DNA from 2 places in the Streptomyces sp. NPDC053367 genome. Region 1 is predicted to be linked to the other one. Evidence: riboswitches for the same ligand, from Rfam matches in the RefSeq annotation. Region 1 holds a riboswitch; the other holds the start of a gene.
What was found. Region 1 has a riboswitch for thiamine pyrophosphate ahead of thiC (phosphomethylpyrimidine synthase ThiC). Riboswitches for the same ligand answer to the same signal wherever they lie in the genome.

Region 1 (7,085 bases):
GCCGGGGGATGGGCTGGGGCCGGTGACCGTACGCCCGGTCCGGGCCGGTGACCGTGTGTCGGGTCCGGGTCGGTGACCGTATGCCGTCCGGGCCGGTGACCGTTCGCCGGGTCGGCAGGCCGTGAGAGGGCGCTGGGCCGGGAGGCTGTGACCTGCGCACTGGGCACCGGTCCGTGATCCGCGCACTGGGCACCGGTCCGTGACCCGCGCACGGGGGCGCCAGCTCGTGACCGCGCCCCCGGTCGGCCGGCCCCCGGCCGTGCTCCGGGCAGCTGCCGCTGAAGGTGCCGCCGAGCGTGCGGCGGCACTCAGCGCTTGCGCCGCCTGCCCCTGCCGGTCCGGACCGCCACGGCGGGCGACGGGCTGGCCTCCGAGGGCGCGAGCGCCGGACGGTCGGCGGAGACCATGAGCGCGGCCAGGGCGGTCGTGACCGGAACGGACGCCACCAGGCCGATCGAGCCGACCAGCGTGCGCACGATCTCCTCCGCGACCAGCTCGCTGTTGACGACCGCCCCCACGCTGCTCTGCGCGATCGAGAACAGCAGCAGCAGCGGCAGAGCCGCGCCCGCGTAGGCGAGGACGAGCGTGTTGACGACCGAGGCGATGTGATCGCGGCCGATCCGGATGCCCGCCCGGTACAGGCCGCGCCAGCCCATCGTCGGGTTGGCCTCGTGCAACTCCCACACCGCCGACGTCTGGGTGACGGTCACGTCGTCCAGGACCCCGAGCGAGCCGATGATGATGCCCGCCAGCAGCAGACCGCTCATGTCGATCGACGGGTACAGCCCGTGGATCAGGCCGGTGTTGTCGTCCGTGTTGCCGGTGAGGGCGGCCCAGTCGATGAACCACGAGCCGAGCACGCCGATCAGCAGCAGGGAGATCAGGGTGCCGAGCACGGCCACCGAGGTCCGGGCGGACAGGCCGTGACACAGATACAACGCGATCAGCATGATCGCGCTCGCCCCGACCACCGCCACGACCAGCGGGTTCGAGCCCTGAAGGATCGCGGGCAGGATGAAGAAGTTGAGCACCACGAAACTCATGGCCAGAGCGACCAGCGCCATCACCCCGCGCATCCGGCCCACGAGCACGACGGCGATCGCGAAGATGCCGGCGAGCACACCCAGCGGAAGCCGGCGGTTCACATCCACGACGGAGTACTGCAGGTCCTTCGGCGCGGAGGGCTCGTAGGCGACCACGACCTCCTGGCCCTCGTGCAACTGCCGTGACTGGTCCGGCTGCACGATCTCGGTGAACGTGCGCCCGCTGTCCTCGCCGGAGTCGACCCGGATCGTCGCCCGCTTGCAGGTGCCGTTCTCCTGCTGCTGCGCCGAGGAACCCTCCGCGGTGGAGGTGTCGCCTGTCGGGGGGACGCCGGAGGCATTGACCGACTTGCAGTCCAGCTCCTCGACCTTGGTGACCGTCGCCTGTTCCGTCTGCCGGTCGAAACCGACACCGGTGCGCTCGTGTGGCGGCGCACCGCCGGGCCACAACACCGCGAGGCCCACCACGACCGCGGCCGCGAACGGGACGAGGATCGCCGCGATCACCTTGCGCAGATGCTTGGAGACGGGCGCGGCCGGTCCATGACTGTGACTGTGCGAGTGACCGCCTCCGTGGCCGCCTCCGTGGCCGCCTCCGCCACCGTGACCGCCTCCGTGGCCGCCGCCGCCTCCGTGACCACCTCCGCCTCCGTGGCCGCTGCCTGACCCGTGACCGCCTCCGTGGCCGCCGCCGCCTCCGTGACCACCTCCGCCTCCGTGGCCGCTGCCTGACCCGTGACCGCCGCTCACGTCGCGGCCGCTGCCACGTCCGTGCCGTCCAGCGAGACCATGCCCGCCCTCGGCACCGCCTCCACCACCGGAGCCGTAGCCCCCGTCTCCACCGCCGAAGCCGTAGCCGCCGCCGGCCTCGTGTCCGCCGCCAGAGCCAGGGCCGTCTCCGGAGCCAGGGCCGCCACCGGCCCCAGGACCGCCACCGGCCCCGGTCCACCCGCTCTCTCCACGCCCGTGCCCGTGCCCCTGGCCATGGCCACCGTCACCCGGTCCGTGTGCCTGCCCGCCCTCGGAGCCTGCCGCGGTGCCGGGCGCCGCGCCGCCTCCGGTGCCGTATCGGCCGCTCCCGTCGCCCGGGAAAGAGGGTCCGGGCCCGTGCCCGGAACCGTGTCCGTTTACGGCTGCGGGGCCGGCCCCGCAGCCGCCGATGTGACGACCGCCGGAGGCCCTCGCGGTGGGTCCGTCACGGCGCGGTTCGGGCGGCGGGAACGGGGGCTGCTGTGTCGTGGTCACTGACCGATCATCGCAAGAACGACAGGGGCCCCCTGTTCACCGCGCCCGAAGTGACGCTAGCGTGGAGGCACCTTTGTACACGCGGGAGCTCGGAGCACCGGGCTGAGAGGGCGCTGACCTCCGTCTTCGCGATGTTTCACGTGGAACACGTGGTGTTCCACACGAAACACCGGGAGACGGTGACCGCTGCGTCGACCGCCGAACCTGTTACCGGGTAATGCCGGCGTAGGGAGTAGGTCTCATGACCAGCAAGGACGTACGCACGCCTGCCTCCACGCAGCAGGGGACCTCCGCGGTCTCCGAGAGCGACGACGTCAGGAAGTCCATCGGATGGCACAAGGCGTATGTCGAGGGCTCGCGCCCCGATATGCGCGTGCCGGTCCGTCAGGTGCACCTCACCAACGGCCAGTCGGTCACGTTGTACGACACATCAGGCCCTTACACCGATCCATCCGTCGAGACGGACGTCCGCAGGGGCCTGGCGCCGCTGCGGGAGAACTGGATCATCGCCCGTGGCGACACCGAGGAGTACGCGGGCCGTCCCGTCCGCCCCGAGGACGACGGCCTCAAGCACACCTCGCCGCGTGGTGGACTGCGCAATCTCGACGCGGTCTTCCCGGGCCGCCCCCGGCTGCCGCGCCGCGGCCGCAGCGGTCAGGCGGTCACGCAGCTGGCCTATGCGCGCCGGGGCGAGATCACGCCCGAGATGGAATACGTGGCCATCAGGGAGAACGTTTCCCCCGAGGTGGTGCGCGAGGAGATCGCGGCAGGCCGGGCCGTGCTGCCGGCGAACGTGAACCACCCGGAGATCGAGCCGATGATCATCGGCAAGCGGTTCCTGGTGAAGGTCAACGCCAACATCGGCAACTCCGCGGTGACGTCCTCCATCGAGGAGGAGGTCGAGAAGATGACCTGGGCGACCCGCTGGGGCGCCGACACGGTCATGGACCTGTCCACCGGCCGCAACATCCACACCACCCGCGAGTGGGTGCTGCGCAACTCCCCCGTGCCCATCGGCACGGTGCCGCTCTACCAGGCCCTGGAGAAGGTCGACGGCCGGGCCGAGGAGCTGACCTGGGAGATCTACAAGGACACGGTCATCGAGCAGGCCGAGCAGGGCGTGGACTACATGACCGTCCACGCGGGCGTCCGGCTGCCGTACGTGCCGCTGACCGCCAACCGCAAGACGGGCATCGTCTCGCGCGGTGGCTCGATCATGGCCGCGTGGTGCCTGGCGCACCACAAGGAGAGCTTCCTCTACGAGAACTTCGAGGAGCTCTGCGAGATCCTCGCCGCGTACGACATCACGTACTCGCTCGGCGACGGCCTGCGCCCGGGTTCGATCGCGGACGCCAACGACGAGGCGCAGTTCGCGGAGTTGAGGACGCTCGGGGAACTCAACCGGATCGCCAAGCGTTTCCATGTGCAGACGATGATCGAGGGCCCCGGTCACGTCCCGATGCACAAGATCAAGGAGAACATCGACCTTCAGCAGGAGATCTGTGATGAAGCTCCGTTCTATACGCTCGGCCCGCTGACCACGGACGTCGCGCCCGCGTACGACCACATCACTTCCGGCATCGGTGCCGCGATGATCGCCTGGTGGGGCACGGCCATGCTGTGCTACGTCACGCCCAAGGAGCACCTGGGCCTGCCCAACCGTGACGACGTCAAGACCGGCGTCATCACCTACAAGATCGCCGCGCACGCCGCCGACCTCGCCAAGGGGCACCCGGGGGCGCAGGAGTGGGACGACGCGCTGTCCGACGCCCGGTTCGAGTTCCGCTGGGAGGACCAGTTCAACCTGGCCCTCGACCCGGACACGGCACGGGAGTTCCACGACGAGACCCTCCCGGCCGAGCCTGCCAAGACGGCTCACTTCTGCTCCATGTGCGGGCCGAAGTTCTGCTCGATGAAGATCTCCCAGGACATCCGCCGTGAGCACGGCGGCAGCAAGGCGGAGATCGAGGAGGGCATGGCCCAGAAGTCGAAGGAGTTCGCGGCGGCCGGCAACCGGGTGTACCTGCCGCTCGCGGACTGACACCGACAGGCGGCCGACCGGGTCGTACGGCCATGGGTCCGCGGACCTGCCGTACGCCTCGGGTCGGCGGCCTGCCGAAGCTCCCGGTGGCCCGGTGTGCGGCTTGCGCTCCCCTGGGCGGGCGGCGCAAGCCGGGGTCAGTCCGGCTGGTGCTCGGGGCCCCCGAAGTCGGGGCTGCTGAAGTCGGGACTGGTGTAGCTCGGGCGAGGGCTCGCGGAGGCGCCCTCGCCGGGGCTGGTGAAACCCGGGCGGTCGTAGCCGAGATGGGGCATGCGCCCGGCCGGTGTCGGTGGACTCGTGCGGGGCAGGGCGACCGGGCTCGACGCGGCGAGCGCGTCGCGCAGGAACGGCACGATGCCGCGCTCCAGCAGGGCCTCCCGCCAGGCCTGCCTGGCCTGGTCCAGCTCCCCGCCCGGATCGTCGTAGGAACTCGGGCTTGGTGTGGGCCTGTTGCGCAGGGCGGTGAGCAGCAGGCCGACGGCGGCGACCAGGATGGCGACGGCGGTCAGGGCGCCGAACGCCCATCCGGTCGTGAGCATGGTGTCGGCGAAGGACCGGTCCGGATCGAGCACCTTCAGGAGGTAACCGACGAGCAGGAAGATCGCGGCGGCGGTTCCGGCCAGGACAGGGGCGAGGACGGCGACGACCGCGACGGCCCCCGCGCCGGCGGTCTCGGTGACCTCCCCCATGACGGAGGCGAGTCCGCCCGTGCCCGCACCGGGCTCGGAGCCGGACTCGCGCAGGGACGACGAGGTGGGTGGTGTGGGCCGGCGCAGTTCCTCGCGGACCTTCACATAGTGCTGGTACTCGGTCGCCGCGGCGGCCGTGATGAGAGCGGTGGCGCCCAGCGCCATGGTGCGCAGTTGTTCGGGGTTGAGCCGCTGACCGACAGCGGCCAGTTCAGGACGGTGCGGGGCGGAGCGCAGCGCCTCATCGAGGATCCGCTCGTACTCCTGGCGGTCCTCGCTCAGCAGGTGCTGCGGAACGCTGTTCATGTGCATCCCCCGATGCTCCGTAGGGCTTGGGGCTCGCACGCTGACGAGCCGTCGGGCAGAAACGGAGGGGAGCCTGCTACGGATAAGCCGATGGTAGAGCGGTGACGGCACACGTCGACAGGGGGTTTGCAGAAATTGCCCTCCGGTCCGCGCCCTCGGGCTCGCGCTGTCACCTTCCGGGCCTGCGACGGGGTACCACGGCCCGGTGAAGTCTCACTTGTCCAGCGGGAGTTGCTGCACGAGCAGCTTTCCGGCCATGGTCACTCCGCCGTCCATGGCGATGGCGAGGCCGTCGGCGTAGACGTGCGGTCCCTCGACCACGGGGCCGGCGTTGTCCTCGCCGTCCTCGGAGCCGACCTCGCCCAGGAGGTAGGGGATGGGGCTGTGGCCGTGGACGATGCGGCTGCCGCCGAAGACCTCGAGCAGCGAGCGCACATGGTCGGCGCCGCCCTCGTCACGGAAGGAGAAGCGCTTGGTGAACTTGCGGAACAGATCCCAGACCTCGTCCGCGTCGTTGCGGGTGAGGGTCTCGCGGATCGTGTCGTTGACTTCCTCGATGGAGTCGCCGTAGTCCAGATAGGCGGTGGTGTCGGAGTGCACCAGCAGATGGCCGTCGACCTGCTCCAGGGCGTCGAGGCGGGACATCCACTGCAGATGGTGGTCCTGGAGGCGGTCCATGTCGGTCTTCTGGCCACCGTTGAGCAGCCAGGCCGCCTGGAAGGTGGCGGTGCCCGCGCCGGAGTTGACGGGGGTGTCGCCGAACCGCTTGGCGCCGATGAGCAGCAGCTCGTGGTTGCCCATCAGGGCCTTGCAGTAGCCGCCGGCCGCTGCCGCCTCGGCGGACAGCCGCATCACGAGGTCGATGACGCCGATGCCGTCCGGACCGCGGTCGGTGAAGTCGCCGAGGAACCACAGCCGGGCGGTGCCCGCGCACCAGTGACCCGCGGCGTCGATCAGGCCCTTCTCCTGAAGAGCGGCGATCAGCTGGTCGAGGTAGCCGTGCACGTCGCCGACCACGAACAGCGGGCCGGGGCCGGCCGCGGGCTGGGGGACGGGCGCGGGGGCCGGGTCGACGGTGACCTGGAGAGTGTCACCCCGGTTGATGACGGGCAGGTCGCGCTGGGTGGGCGTGTACCCCTCCGGGTAGTCCACCGGCTCCGGGACGGGGGCGGCCGTCTCACCGGGGTGGCTGCCCTGGGCGGGGTACGGGCCGGTCTCATGGACGTACGCGGGCACCCGGAAGTCGCGCAACGTCGCCGTCCGCTCCACCTCGGGTCCCTGACCGGCCCCCTGAGTCATCGACCCCTCCACCATCGCGCCGCAGCTGCACCGATCGGACTGCCTGGTCGCAGCGGCCCGCGGTGCCGTGGGCCCATCATAGGAATGCGGATCGTGCCATGTGATGACCCAGGGGTGGTGAAAAGAAGCAGGACTCCGGTTTCACCGTGGCTTTCGCCCCGATTGGGCCGGGCTTCGCCCGAGCCGTCGGCCGGTCCGGCGCTATCCCTCTTCCGGGGAGCGCGGGGGGCTGACGGTCCGGCGCGGCGGGCGCCGTTGCGAAGAGGTGCGCACGATCAGCTCCGTCGGTATCACCTGTTCGACGGGATGATCCGACTCGACTCCCTCGATGGCGTCGATGAGGAGCTGGACGACGGCCGTGCCGATGCGGCGCGGCTTGAGCGACAGCGTGGTGATGGGCGGCTCGGTGTTGGCGTACACGGTGGACTCGCTGCAGCACACCAGCAGCAGGTCCTCGGGCAC
Region 2 (7,085 bases), on a different contig from region 1:
GCCCCGCTCGATCTGCTCGGGGGCGAGATAGGCGGCCGTGCCGAGGACCGAGCCGGAGGTGCTGGTCACCGTGTCCACCGAGCGCACCAGCCCGAAGTCGGCGACCTTCACCCGGCCGTCGTCCCCTATGAGGACGTTCTCCGGCTTCATGTCGCGGTGCACGAACCCGGCCCGGTGGGCGGCGCCCAGCGCGGCCAGCACCGGCTCCAGGATGTCCAGCGCGGCCCGCGGCTGCAGCGCCCCGCGCTCGCGCAGCACGTCCCGCAGGGTGCAGCCGGCGATGTACTCCATCGCCAGATACACGTACGACCCGTCCGCGCCCTGGTCGAAGACCTGCACCACGTTCGGGTGCGCGAGGCGGGCCACGGACTTCGCCTCGCGGATGAACCGCTCGACGAAGGCCCCGTCGACGGCCAGCGCCTGGTGCATCACCTTCAGCGCGAGCACGCGGTCCAGACGGGTGTCCACGGCCCGGTAGACCGTGGCCATCCCGCCGACCGCGATCCGCGCCTCGACGCGATAACGCCCGTCGAGCACCTGCCCGACCAGAGGGTCCTGAAGGGTCGTGTCCACGCAGGTGAGTGTACGAGCCGGGACCGACAGCCCTGCCTCTTCCGACCGGATCGGGCAGGGACTGCAGCCGACCTGTGACGCACCCGACGACCGGACGGTCCGCCACCGTCGTGGCCACCGCCGTGGGCGGTCGGCCGGGGCGGGCGGCAACCCCCGCGCCGGCGAGCGGACCCTCAGAAGGCCGGCCGCTCCGGGTCCAGCCGTGCCAGCCCGTCCACCGGGGACGACGCCTCGGCAAAGTGCCGCTTCGGGATCCGCCCGGCCCGGAAGGCCAGCCGGCCCGCCTCCACGGCGCTCCTCATCGCGGAGGCCATCAGCACCGGCTCCTGCGCCCGCGTCACCGCCGAGGCGAGCATCACACCGGCGCAGCCCAGCTCCATCGCGAGCGCCGCGTCGGACGCCGTACCGGCACCCGCGTCCAGGATCACCGGCACCCGCGCCTGCTCGCAGATCAGCTGGAAGTTGTGCGGGTTGCGGATGCCGAGGCCCGAGCCGATCGGCGACCCCAGCGGCATGACCGCCGCGCAGCCCGCGTCCTCCAGCTTCCGGGCGAGGACGGGGTCGTCGTTGGTGTACGGCAGGACGGTGAAGCCGTCCTCCACCAGCGTCTCGGCCGCGTCCAGCAGCTCGATCGGGTCCGGCAGCAGGGTGCGCTCGTCGGCGATGACCTCCAGCTTGACCAGGTCGGTGCCGAGCGCCTCGCGGGCCAGCCGGGCCGTCAGCACGGCCTCCCCGGCGGTGAAACAGCCGGCCGTGTTGGGCAGGACGCGGATGCCGAGCCTGTCCAGCACGGACAGCACCGAGCCGTGCACCGAGGGGTCGACGCGCCGCATGGCGACGGTCGTCAGCTCCGTCCCGGACGCCACCAGCGCCCGCTCCAGCACCTCCAGGCTGGGCGCGCCCCCGGTCCCCATGATCAGCCGGGAGCTGAACGTCGTACCCCCGAGGACGAACGGATCGTCGGCCATGGGTCAGCCTCCCTGTACGGCGGTGAGGACTTCGACGCGGTCGCCCTCGGCGAGCGCGGTGGAGGACCACTGCGTGCGCGGCACGACGGTCTCGTTGAGCGCGGCGGCCACTCCGGAGGGCGCCGCGGTGAGGGAGCGCACGAGCGTGTCGAGAGCCGTCCCCGGCTCGATCTGCCGACGCTCGCCGTTGACCGAGATGGTGACCGAGAGGTTCATACGGGCTGCTCCGTGAGTGCGGTGGTGAAGCGCCGGGGCGTGAAGGGGCGGGCCTCGTCGGGCAGTTCACCGGTGGTCAGGACGTGGGCCATGGCGTCGCCGGTGACCGGCGTCAGCAGCACGCCGTTGCGGTAGTGGCCGGTGGCCAGCAGCAGGCCGTCCAGCTCGGTCGGGCCGAGCAGCGGCGCGTTGTCGGGTGAGCCGGGGCGCAGACCCGCGCGGGTCTCCGTCAGCGGCAGTTCGGTGATGCCGGGGACCAGTTCGTGGGCGTCGCGCAGCAGCTCGTACACGCCGCCCGCGGTCACCGTGGTGTCCCAGCCGAGTTCCTCGCTGGTGGCCCCGACGACCAGCTCGCCGTTCTCCCGCGGCACCAGATAGACCTGGCTGCCGCGCACCACCGCGCGGACGGTGCGGTGCAGGAAGGGCGCGTACCGCCCCGGCACGGTCAGCCGCAGCACCTGCCCCTTCACCGGCCTGACCGGCGGCAGTACGTCGTCCGGGACACCGGCGAGCCGCCCGCTGAGGCTGCCCGCCGCGAGGACCACCTGCCCGGCCCCCAGCAGCGCGCCCGCGCGCGTGACGACACCCGCGGCCCGCTCCCGTACGACGGTGAGCTGTTCGGCCCAGTCGCGGTGGAACACCACGCCCGCCTGCGCGCAGGCCGCCACCAGGGCCGCCGCGAGGCGCCGCGGGTCGATCTGGTGGTCGCCGTCCACCCGCAGCCCGCCGCGCACGCCCGGCGCCAGCATCGGCTCCAGGCGCCGGCACTCACGTCCGGACAGCCACTGCGAGTCCAGGCCCGACTGCTGCTGGAGCGCGTGCAGTTCGCGCAGGTGCGCGCGGTCGTCGGCGTCCAGCGCGACGGCGAGGGTGCCGCACTGCCGGTAGCCGAGGTCGTGCCCGGTGAGGCCGGTCAGCTCGGCGGCGAACTCCGGGTAGCGGCGCGCCGAGGCGAGGTTCAGGCCGAGCAGGGTCTGCTCGCCGTAGTGCAGTTCGGTGACGGCGGCCAGCATCCCGGCCGCCACCTGCGCGGCCCCGCCGCCCGGTTCCGGGTCCACGACAGCCGTGGCGAGACCGCGTTGCGCGGCCCGCCACGCCGTCACCAGACCGATGATGCCGCCCCCGACCACGAGGACGTCTGACGTACGCGACATGGGCGTCCAGCCCCTCCCTTCGCCGGCATGACCCGGATCAGGTTCGTACGGTCGGAGGCCGCCAGCCTCCCTCTCAGCCCGGTGCGTCCGGGCTCCCGCGAGTGCTTTACGTTTGCCCCACCCTAACCGCAGCCGCCACACCCTCGTAAGGGAGCCTTCAGCCGTGCCCCGTTCGCTCGACGGTCTCGTCCTCGCCCCGGTCGCCGACCAAGCCCCAGGTCAGGTGGGCACCCGCACCCGGTTCACGTACCACGAGAAGGACGGCGGGATCTGGGCCGAGTACGCGGGCGGCGATGTGGTGCGCGGCCGGCTGGTGGGAACCCGGGACGGAGACCGGCTGGACTTTCGGTATGTCCAGCTGCGGCTCGACGGCACGACGGCCTCCGGGCACTGCGTGTCACGGGTCGTGGAGCTGCCCGACGGGCGGCTCCGCCTGGAGGAGACCTGGGAGTGGGAGTCGCGGCCGGGCAGCGGGACCAGCGTGGTGGAGGAGGTCACGGACGTGGTGGGGGAGGTCACGGGACACGGCCGGTGACTGACGGATTGTCAGTTGTCTATGGTGATCAGGTGAGCGAGCAGACGCAGGAACGGGAAGCGCCGGGAGCGACCGTGCCGCGGCGTGTCGTCGTCGTGGGCGCGGGCATGGCCGGCGTGCAGACCGCGGTCGCCCTGCGCGAACAGGGCTTCACGGGCACCGTGACCCTGATCGGCGCCGAACCCCACCAGCCCTACGACCGGCCCCCGCTGTCCAAGGCCGTGCTGCTCGGCACCGCCGAGGGCTCCGCCTTCGACGTCGACTTCGAGGCGCTCGACATCGAGCTGCACCTCGGCCGCGAGGCCCTCGGCCTGCGCCCGGCCGACCATGAGCTGGACACCGAGCACGGCCCGGTGCCCTACGACGTCCTGGTCCTGGCCACCGGCGCCGAACCGGTGCATCTGGCCGGCGCCGAGGGCGTGCCCGGCGTGCATCTGCTGCGCACCCTGGACGACGCCGAGCGGCTGCGGCCCGTCCTGGCCCGCCAGCACGACATCGTGGTCGTCGGAGCCGGCTGGATCGGCGCCGAGTTCGCCACCGCCGCGCGCGAGGCGGGCTGCGCGGTGACCGTCGTGGAGGCCGCCGACCGGCCGCTCGCCGGGGCGCTGCCCGCCGAGGTCGCCGCCCCGATGGCCTCCTGGTACGCCGACGCCGGCGCCGATCTGCGCACCCACACGCGTGTGGCCCGCGTCGAGCCCGGCGAGGTCGTCCTCGACGACGGCACCCGGCTGCCCGCCGGCGCGGTCGTCGTCGGCATCGGCGCCCGCCCCGCCACCGCCTGGCTCACCGGCTCCGGCGTCGAGCTGGGCGCCCACGGCGAGGTCGTCGCCGACGCCCACCTGCACACCTCCGCCCCCGACGTCCACGCGGTCGGCGACTGCGCCTCCTTCCCCTCCGGCCGCTACGGCGAGCGACTGCTGGTCCACCACTGGGACAACGCCCTGCAGGGCCCGCGCACGGTCGCCGCCAACATCATCGGCGCCTCGACGGACGAGCCGCCGTCCGTCTACGACCCGGTGCCCTACTTCTGGTCCGAGCAGTTCGGCCGGTTCGTGCAGTACGCAGGCCACCACACCTCCGCCGACACGCTGCTGTGGCGCGGCGACCCGTCGGGTCCGGCCTGGTCGGTGTGCTGGCTGCGCGAGGGCCGCCTGGTGGCCCTGCTGGCGGTCGGCCGCCCGAGGGACCTGGCGCAGGGCAGGAAGCTGATCGAGTCGGGCGCCCGGATGGATCCGGACCTCCTGGCGGACCCGGCCCGCCCTCTGAAGGCGGCCGCGCTGTAGGGGGCGCGGAGCTGTCCCGATGTGCGGCTGCGCCGCGCGGGCGATCGGCCCGAAGGGCCCGGCAGACGTGATCACGCCCCCACCCGGGTGGCCTCGACTTCCGACTGTCAGTGCTGGATGGCAGGCTTGTCCCTGTGACCGAGATTGACGCAAAGATCGATGCTCTCGTCCCCGCCTGGCTCACCCTCCCCGACATCGCAGAAATGCTCGGTGTCGAGGTGACCCGCGTGCGGCAGCTGGTCAAGGAGGGCCAGCTCATCGCCGTACGCCGTGGTGAGAACCGCGCACTGCACGTCCCCGCCGCCTTCATCGACGGGGACAAGGTCGTCAAGGGCCTCACCGGCACCCTGACGCTCCTGCGGGACGACGGCTTCACCGACGAAGAGATGCTGGAGTGGCTCTTCACCCCCGACGACAGCCTGCCCGGCACCCCCGCGCAGGCGCTCAGCGAGAATCGCGGCACGGAGGTGAAGCGCCGCGCCCAGGCGCTCGCCGTCTGACCTGATCAGCACTCTGGAGGCACAGGGCCGGGGTACGTCCCCGGCCCGTGCGCCACCGACACCACGGGGGGACACGTATGCCCGCGACCGCACGCGCCCAGCTCGCCGACGCCCGGCTCTACCTCTGCACGGACGCCCGCAAGCGCCAGGGCGACCTGCCCGAGTTCCTGGACGCGGTCCTCGCCTCCGGCGTCGACATCGTGCAGCTGCGCGACAAGGGCATGGAGGCCGGCGAGGAGCTGGAGCACCTGAAGGTCTTCGCCGACGCCTGCGCCCGGCACGGCAAGCTCCTCGCGGTGAACGACCGCGCGGACGTCGCGCACGCCGCCGGGGCCGATGTCCTGCACCTCGGCCAGGGCGACCTGCCGGTGCCCGCGGCCCGCGCCATCCTCGGCGAGGACGTCCTGATCGGCCGCTCCACGCACGCCGAGGAGGAGGCCGCGGCGGCAGCGGTCCAGGAGGGCGTGGACTACTTCTGCACCGGCCCCTGCTGGCCCACCCCCACCAAGCCCGGCCGGTACGCACCCGGCCTGGACCTGGTGCGGTACACCGCCGCGCTCGGCACCGACCGGCCCTGGTTCGCCATCGGCGGCATCGACCTCGGCAACCTCGACGAGGTGCTGGAGGCGGGCGCCCGCCGGGTGGTGGTCGTACGGGCCGTCACCGAGGCCGACGACCCGGGAGCCGCCGCGGCCGAGCTCGCCAAGCGCCTGCGGTCCGCGTAGGACCGCGTGAGGCTCGCGTACGACCGTCCGGAGCCGTGTGGGTCCGCGGTGCGGGGGCTGGTGCGGCCGAGCGGCGAGACGCGTTCGGCCGCATGGCGAGACACTCATCCGCTCCAATCGGCTCATTTCGGGCACCCGCTGTCCACCCTTTGGACAGTAGCCGGGCAAATCGGGCAAATTTCCGTCATTCGGTTGGGGGACCGCCGACCCCTGGATAACCTGCGGGTATGGCCCTAGGAACCGCATCCACCAGGACTGATCGCGCACGCACCGTGCGTGACATCCTCGCCACCGGCAAGACGACGTACTCCTTCGAGTTCTCGGCGCCGAAGACCCCCAAGGGCGAGAAGAACCTGTGGAGCGCGCTCCGCCGGGTCGAGGCGGTCTCCCCGGACTTCGTCTCCGTCACCTACGGCGCCGGCGGCTCCACCCGCGCGGGCACCGTCAAGGAGACCCAGCAGATCGTCGTGGACACGACCCTCACACCGGTCGCCCACCTCACCGCCGTCAACCACTCCATCGCCGAACTGCGCAACATCATCGGCCAGTACGCCGACGCCGGCATCCGCAACATGCTCGCCGTGCGCGGCGACCCGCCCGGCGACCCCATGGGCGACTGGGTGCCCCACCCCAAGGGCCTGACCTACGCCGCCGAGCTCGTCCGGCTCATCAAGGAGTCGGGCGACTTCTGCGTCGGTGTCGCGGCCTTCCCCGAGATGCACCCGCGCTCCACCGACTGGGACACCGATGTCGAGCACTTCGTCGACAAGTGCCGGGCCGGCGCCGACTACGCCATCACGCAGATGTTCTTCCAGCCCGAGTCCTATCTGCGGCTGCGCGACCGGGTGGCGGCGGCCGGCTGCGACACCCCGGTGATCCCGGAGGTCATGCCCGTCACCAGTGTCCGGATGCTGGAACGGCTGCCCGCGCTCAGCAACGCCCACATCCCGTCCGAGCTGAAAGAGCGCATCCTCACAGCACAAGACGATCCCGCCGCTGTACGCTCCATCGGTATCGAGTTCGCCACCGAGTTCTGTGCGCGGCTGCTGGCCGAGGGAGTCCCCGGACTGCACTTCATCACGCTCAACAACTCCACGGCGACGCTGGAAATCTACGAGAACCTGGGCCTGC

Region 2: it holds a riboswitch for thiamine pyrophosphate, as region 1 does, so the genes downstream of both, thiO (glycine oxidase ThiO) here and thiC (phosphomethylpyrimidine synthase ThiC) in region 1, are expected to answer to the same signal.

Annotation. Positions count from the first base shown of each region.
Region 1 covers NZ_JBITYN010000003.1:183,163-190,247, reverse strand. The annotation lists gene ACIGXJ_RS10505 (YibE/F family protein) at 309-1,793, opposite strand; gene ACIGXJ_RS10500 (hypothetical protein) at 1,790-2,029, opposite strand; TPP riboswitch at 2,360-2,537, shown strand; gene thiC (phosphomethylpyrimidine synthase ThiC) at 2,530-4,329, shown strand; gene ACIGXJ_RS10490 (hypothetical protein) at 4,467-5,330, opposite strand; gene ACIGXJ_RS10485 (metallophosphoesterase) at 5,538-6,638, opposite strand; gene ACIGXJ_RS10480 (LacI family DNA-binding transcriptional regulator) at 6,825-7,085, opposite strand, start outside.
Region 2 covers NZ_JBITYN010000001.1:376,632-383,716, reverse strand. The annotation lists gene pknB (Stk1 family PASTA domain-containing Ser/Thr kinase) at 1-573, opposite strand, end outside; gene ACIGXJ_RS01750 (thiazole synthase) at 747-1,541, opposite strand; gene thiS (sulfur carrier protein ThiS) at 1,545-1,757, opposite strand; gene thiO (glycine oxidase ThiO) at 1,754-2,911, opposite strand; TPP riboswitch at 2,909-3,020, opposite strand; gene ACIGXJ_RS01735 (hypothetical protein) at 3,075-3,446, shown strand; gene ACIGXJ_RS01730 (NAD(P)/FAD-dependent oxidoreductase) at 3,479-4,729, shown strand; gene ACIGXJ_RS01725 (Rv2175c family DNA-binding protein) at 4,864-5,229, shown strand; gene thiE (thiamine phosphate synthase) at 5,307-5,954, shown strand; gene metF (methylenetetrahydrofolate reductase [NAD(P)H]) at 6,182-7,085, shown strand, end outside.